Regions from separate parts of the Arthrobacter sp. AG367 genome, predicted to be linked through region 3. Evidence: riboswitches for the same ligand, from Rfam matches in the RefSeq annotation. Region 3 holds a riboswitch; each other region holds the start of a gene.
What was found. A riboswitch is a leader RNA that binds a small molecule or an ion and turns the genes downstream of it on or off. The one in region 3 is predicted to bind cyclic di-AMP.

Region 1 (2,258 bases), on a different contig from region 3:
CCTCGACCTGGGGCTCAGGCTCGGCGACGGGAGCCGGCGTTGTGGTGACAGCGGGCTTCTCGTAGCTGATGGCGATGGTGGAAGCCGCGGAAATCGGGGCGTCGATTGCGGATTCAACTTCCAGTGCGGACGCCGGAGCGGAATCACGCTTGACGTTGGCGTCGGCAGCGTTGGCCGCGATGCCGCTGGTCAGGACCAGGCCGGAAGCGGCAGCGATAACCGCAGCCTGGCGGCCCATGCCGCCTGCGTTGTCGCTGACGGCCTTTGCAATAACAGCGATCGAGTTGGTTTTGGTGACCTCGGCGCGATGCCGTGCGGTGGCACGAGTCGTCATCAGTTCTCTCTTTCGTTTTTCCCTCAAACCGCTTGTAGGCAGGCGAAGGTTGTTGGACGCGCCGGCATCTTGGGGGTACGTCGGCGCGTCCCGAACGGGGATGTGGTTTCTAGCGAAAAAGCCTTGGGCAAAGAAATAGCCCTTGGAGCGTTAAGCCCAAGAACTAGTTGCCGTAGTGGTAGTACGAGGAGGTGCCAGTGGCTGCAGGCGAGTGGAGCAGCGTGCCCTGGGAGGGGTTGAGTGCGCTGATCATCATGCCGTTGCCGACGTAGATGCCGACGTGCGCGCCACCGTTCTGGACAACCAGGTCACCCGGCTGCGGGGTGGAGGTGGGAGTCATGATGCTCCACGCATTGGTGCGGGGGATGCTGATTCCGGCCTGGGCGTAAACCCACTGCACGAACCCGGAGCAGTCCCAGCCGGTGACCGGGCTGGTGCCGCCCCACACGTAGGAGTGGCCGATGCCGGTGTAGGCGATGGCAGCGATGCCCGAGGTTGCCGCAGCGGATACGGTCTCCGCCGTCTTGGCGGCCGGAGACGCCTCCTGGCCTGCAGTGGTGGCGCGGTTCGCCGATGCCGTGGACTGGGTACGCACCGCTTCCACCTTCGGAGCAGCGGTGGTCTTGACGACCGGACGCTCGAAGGACACCGTGGCCGTGGGTGCGGCCGTGACAGCGAGGGCTGCCTGGGACGAGCCGGACTCGGTGGAGGCAGAGACACCGGCCGTGGTGTCAGCTGCCGTGGCGGGCAGGCCCATGCTCAGGATGAGGCCGGAAGCCGCTGCCACAACGGCAGCCTGGCGGCCTACGGTCCCGGCATTTGCACTGACGGCCTTGGACATGGCGTCCAGGGGGTTGGTGCGAACCGTTTGCGCACGGTGGCGCGCAGAATGATGGCGTGAAGACACGAAGGTAGCCTCTCCCAATGCCTGCGAGGTGAGCTGTCGGATTCGGATGGGAGTCACCCGGCCACGCTGCTTCCTGGGAAGCTTGTGACTTAACCCCAAGGCCTTCTGAACATGAAGGCCAAAATTGGTTCCCCCGCCCCTGCCAGACGATGAAATGCGAACGGACCTTGAGCGGTGGCAGAGTTAGGCAATCCACTCAAGAGCGTCAACTTCGGAAAAGTTGACGCGAGTTAGACGGTACAGCAGTTTTGCTTCAATGTCACATTCAGGTCACGGCGCGTCGCGGACATGTGAGAGCGGGCAACCATTTGGTTACAGCCAGCCCATGGGATCGACAACTTCGCCGTTGACCTGCACCTCGAAGTGGAGGTGGCAGCCGGTGGATGCGCCCGTGGTACCGCTCAGTGCCACCACGTCCCCGCGGGAGACGGTCTGGCCCACCTTGACGTTGAAGGACGAGAGATGGTTGTAGGTGGTCTCCAGCCCGTTGCCGTGGTCAATGACCACGCGGTTTCCGCCACCGAACTGGTGCCAGCCGGCAAAGGTCACGGTACCTGTCGCGGCGGCCAGGACCGAGGTCCCGCACTGCGCCACGAAGTCCTGGCCCCGGTGGAAGTCTCCGGAGCCTCCGGTGATCGGACTGACCCGGTAGCCGAAGGGGGAAGCGGTGGTGAGGGAGGCGAGGGGTGCAGCCAGGGTGCCGGCCGAAGCGGCACGCGTGACGGAGCCGGCGGACTGGGCGCTCAGGAGTTGCTTCAGCTTCCCGTCCGGGTCGGCCTGGGTCACCACGGCCGACCGGCTGAAGTCGATCTGTGCTCCGACATCGGCCGAGATCTGGGGCTGGGGGCTGACGGCGGACGCGGCCATGGGGGCACTGCCGGCGGCATCCGTGGCCATGACGGGACTCGTGGCGGGCACCGTGACCGTCAGCACCAGGCCTGTGGCGGCAAGGGCAATGCCGGCTTTTTGGCCAATACCGCTGGCGGCGGCAAACTCCGTCATCTGCCGGAAGGGACC
Region 2 (2,258 bases), on a different contig from region 3:
CGGTCCGCACCGCCGTCATCATCTGGGGCTTGTGGGTGCTGGTGACGGGCCTGGTCTTCAGCTTCATGGCGGGCATCATCCACCCTTACTACGCCGTGGCGCTGGCGCCGGGGATCGCCGGGCTTGCGGGGCTGGGCACGGTCCTCCTGTGGCAGCACCGGCAGCAGCCACCCGCCGCACTCCTGCTGGCCGCAGCGGTGGCCGCGGCCGCCCTGATGGCCTTCCAGCTGCTTGGCACCACGTCCGCCTACGGCGCGGGGCTGCGTTGGCTGGTCCTTTCCGGAGGCCTGGCGGCCGCAGCGGGCGTGGCGTTCGGCAGGTTCCTGCGCTGGCGTGCCGTGCAGCGGACGACGGCGGCGCTCGCCATTGCGGCGTCGCTCACCGGGCCGCTGGCGTACTCCCTTTCCACGGCGTCGACAACGCACAGCGGGGCGATAGTCAGTGCCGGGCCGTCGTCGGGCTTCGGCCCTGGCGGGACGGGCCCTGGCCGGACCGGCCTTGGCGGGACCGGGACAGGCAGCACCAGGCAGCCAGCAACCCAGGGAAACACGGCCCGCCAGCAGGGCGCGCCCGGAGGAACACTTCCCGGCGGAACCGCTGCTGCAAGTGGTCGCGGAGGCGGAGCCTTGGGAGGCCTCTTGGGCGCCCCAACGCCGTCCGCGGAACTCGTGGCAGCACTCAGGAATGGCGCCTCAGGCTACACCTGGGCAGCGGCAGTGGTGGGTTCGAACAACGCTGCCGGTTACCAGTTGGCAACGGAACTGCCGGTCATGGCGGTGGGTGGGTTCAACGGCACAGATCCCGCCCCTACCTTGGCGGAGTTCCAGGATCTGGTGTCCCAGGGAAAGATCCACTACTTCATCACAGGCGGAACCATCCGGGCCAGTACCGGTTCGGACGCTGCCGCCCAGATCGCCCAGTGGGTGGCGAACAACTTCACGGCGCAGAGCATTGGCGGCACCACCGTCTACCTGTTGGCTGGGTAACGGGAACTGTAACGGTCGGCGCGCTGCGCTCATGAAATGGGGCGGCCATACCCCAATGGGACCGAGGTTACGAACGGGGAATCCGGCAAATCAACGCGCTGAGGATCGTGACTTCCGTTACCTAAATGTGACTTTCGCGTGCACTTCCTGTAGCGTCGATTGGGTGCGGCCCCCGTTCGGGCCGCATATCCCGGGTCGACGCCAAGCTCTGCCGCTTCCCCGGATTCCGATTGAGCTACGGCAGAGGCGGGGGACCCACCGTCCCGGGCATTGAATGCCCTTGGGGTTAAGCCAGTACGTGATCTTTCCGTACGGCCGGATGCCCTCATCCGAACCCGACAGCTAACTCCGCAGGTGTGAGAGGCGATCAATCATGTCCAAAAACACGGCAGAAGCACGCCTGCTGCAGGCCAAGGCTAAACACAGGGCCGCGCAGCAGGCCAAGAAGACCACCCTGGGCCAGCGCGCCGCCGTCCTTGCAGCATCGTGCGCGGTGCTGGTGGGGGTAGGCGCGGCAGGACAGGCCACCAGCAGCATGACTCCGGTGTCATCCACCGCGTCCAACCCTTCCACGTCAGCGTCCGACGCTCAAATGAGCATCGAGAAGAGCGAGATCCGCTCCAACCCGGCAGCAAGCCCCGCGCCCGCTGCCATCAGCGTGGCACCGCAGGCAGCGGAACCGGCCCCCGCAGCGGCACCGGCAGCACCCGCAGCGCCTGCCCCGGCCCCGGCGCCTGAGCCCGCCCCCGCACCTGAGCCGGCTCGCGCCGTCGCGGTTAACGATCCTGCAGGCGCCCAAGCGTACGCCGCCAGCCAGCTGGGGGCGTTTGGCTGGGGACCGGACCAGATGCAGTGCCTGCAGACGCTGTGGACCAAGGAGTCCGACTGGACCACCACGGCCACCAATTCCAGCAGCGGGGCATACGGCATCGTCCAGTCCCTGCCCGCTGAGAAGATGGCAAGCGCCGGCGCGGACTACCTCACCAACTACCGCACGCAGATCAATTGGGGCCTGGACTACATCAAGAAGAGCTACCAGTCGCCCTGTGGTGCCCTGAACTTCCACCTGGCCCACAACTGGTACTAGGCACTCCTCCCCCCGGCGGCAGCGATGCCGGGGGAACTGCACCAAAGCGGCGGGCCGCATCATCATGATGCGGCCCGCCGCTTTGGTTAACCAGCGCCCGGTCCGGCGTCCTGTCCGGTGTTCCCGCCAGCGCCCTGCCCGGCGTTCCGCCACGGGATGTACTGGACAGCCCACTTGTTTCCGTC
Region 3 (2,258 bases):
GGGGGATGCGGACAGCGACGCCGCCTCCGCCCTGGTGGACGGTGCCATTGCCATCCTGAAGGACGGGCCGGTGGACTACACCTTGTTCTTCCGGAACCTGGGCAAGGCCGCGCGGGGGGACCTCCGTCCCGTGCGCGGCATGGTCCTGGACCTTGAAGCGTTCGACGCCTGGGCGGAGCGGTGGCAGGCCCTGGGGCCCGACGCGGAACTGATGGACAGCGTGAACCCTGCCTATATTCCGCGGAACCACCTCGTGGAAGAGGCGCTGTCCGCCGCCACTGACGGAAACCTGGCTCCCCTGCAGCAGTTGCTCGAGGCCGTCGGCAGCCCCTTCGCCGAGCGGCCGGGCCTGGAACGCTACGCCGAAGGTGCCCCTGAGGATTTCGGCACCTACATGACCTTCTGCGGGACGTGACTGTTCAGCGGTACGGTGCGGAAATGACAGGAGGGCGGCAGCCGGGAATACCCGGCTGCCGCCCTCCTGTTTAAGAACAGCTTTGCTGTTTAATACCAGCCTGCTGCTGCCAAAGCGTTGCGAAGGCTAGGCTACGCGGACTGCGGAGTAGCCGCCGAGCCAGCTGATGGAGTGGACCTCGGTGCTGTAGCCGTTGACGCCGCCGCTCACAACCTGGCCGTTGCCGGCGTACACGCCCACGTGGCCGGAGGTGATGATCAGGTCGCCGGGGGCGGGAGCGCCGACAACGGTTCCGTACTGGAAGAACTGCGTGGGGGCCAGGTCGCCGACGGACTTGCCGACGGAGCGCAGGGCCTTCTCAACCATTGCGGTGCAGTCCTGGTTCACGCCGACCTGGCTGTAAGCGGATGCCAGGATGGCAGCGCCGGTCCCGGTGCCGGTGGACGCCGCCGGGGCGGCTGAGGCGTAGGACATGTTCATGCCGGTGTTTGCCGGTGCGGTTGCGGCTGCCGTCTGGACGGGAGCTGCTGCCGGCGCCGGGGCTGCGGTGTGGCCAGCGCCGGGGATCTGGATCTGGTCACCGGGGTAGATGATGGAGGACAGTCCCAGTCCGTTGGCGGCCAGGACGTCGTTGAGGCTGACGCCATGGGCGGCCGCGATGGCCCCGATGGTGTCGCCGGACACCACCGTGTGGACGGTTCCTGCTGCTGCGGCGGGTGCTGCTGCCGGGGCAGGTGCGGAGTATGCCTGGACGCTGGTGTTCTCAGTGGTGTCCGGGCCGGTGACACCTGCATGGGCCGGGGCTCCGACGCCAAAGGCAATACCGGACGCTGCAGCAACGGCAAGCGCCGGACGGCCCAGCGAACGGGCCTGGGACTTGGCGGTTACGGCGAGGCCCTCGAGCACAATGGAGCGGGCCGGAGTCGCGCGGTGACGGGCAGTGGTGGAAATTTTTGACACAGTTGATCGCCTCTCCCATGCCTGCGGGGTGAGCTGTCGGGTTCGGGCTGGAGATACCCGGCCGGTAGCTGGCTCCGCGGGCGGAGGCGCTAACGACTTAACCCCAAGGCCACATGTGGCCGTAGAAACTTGGTTCCCCCGTCCCTGCCAAACGGAAAGCGGTTGAATCCCATGATCAGCGGCAGGGCTCGGCATGCTGACGGGAATGTCCCGTCTGAGAGGGACACCAAACGACCATAACCCGCGCTGCCCCCGATTGTCACATTTGGATAACATACGAGGCTGCCCTCTCAATTGCGCAAACGTCTTGATGTACTTCGCATTTCGGGCGGTGACCTCGACCAATGCAGGCAGGGTCTTTATCGCTGCAAACGGTAACAATGTGGCCACGGACGCGCCCTCGGGGGCCGCGCCGGACGGTAAGCTTCGGGACTATGCCCCTGTTCGTGACCAGCCGAGGGATCCCGCTCCTCGGTGGCGTGCTGGCCATCGCCCTGGCCGCCGCCACCGTGCTGCCGGCCGCAGCGGAGGAGCCGCCGCCCGGCGGATATCCCTCCTGGTCGGATGTGCAGCAGGCGCAGTCGTCCGAAGCGGCAAAAGCTGCAGAAATTGCCACCATCGACGGGCTCTTGACCGGCCTGCAGGCGCAGTCGGAGGCAGCCGGGGACGCAGCCGTACGGTCGGCCGCCGAATACGCTGCCGCGGATGCAGAGCTCCAGTCAGCCACATCACGCCTGGAAACCCTGTCCGCACGGGCCGCCCGCGCAAACGACGAAGTGGCCCGGTACCGGAAGGACCTCGGCGCCCTGGCCGTGCAGTCGTACAAGACAGGCGGGACCAACGCCGGGTTCTTCGTGGCGCTGGACGCCCTGGGGACCAACAG

Region 1: it holds a riboswitch for cyclic di-AMP, as region 3 does, so the genes downstream of both, FB478_RS18550 (C40 family peptidase) here and FB478_RS03160 (LysM domain-containing protein) in region 3, are expected to answer to the same signal.
Region 2: it holds a riboswitch for cyclic di-AMP, as region 3 does, so the genes downstream of both, FB478_RS09420 (hypothetical protein) here and FB478_RS03160 (LysM domain-containing protein) in region 3, are expected to answer to the same signal.

What each region holds. Positions count from the first base shown of each region.
Region 1 is NZ_VIVE01000009.1:81,774-84,031, forward strand. It holds gene FB478_RS18545 (NlpC/P60 family protein) at 1-334, opposite strand, end outside; gene FB478_RS18550 (C40 family peptidase) at 498-1,175, opposite strand; cyclic di-AMP (ydaO/yuaA leader) riboswitch at 1,246-1,441, opposite strand; gene FB478_RS18555 (M23 family metallopeptidase) at 1,554-2,258, opposite strand, start outside.
Region 2 is NZ_VIVE01000002.1:505,413-507,670, reverse strand. It holds gene FB478_RS09425 (glycosyltransferase family 39 protein) at 1-986, shown strand, start outside; cyclic di-AMP (ydaO/yuaA leader) riboswitch at 1,194-1,354, shown strand; gene FB478_RS09420 (hypothetical protein) at 1,360-2,073, shown strand; gene FB478_RS09415 (VOC family protein) at 2,160-2,258, opposite strand, start outside.
Region 3 is NZ_VIVE01000001.1:695,715-697,972, reverse strand. It holds gene FB478_RS03165 (YdiU family protein) at 1-415, shown strand, start outside; gene FB478_RS03160 (LysM domain-containing protein) at 542-1,375, opposite strand; cyclic di-AMP (ydaO/yuaA leader) riboswitch at 1,379-1,549, opposite strand; gene FB478_RS03155 (lytic transglycosylase domain-containing protein) at 1,810-2,258, shown strand, end outside.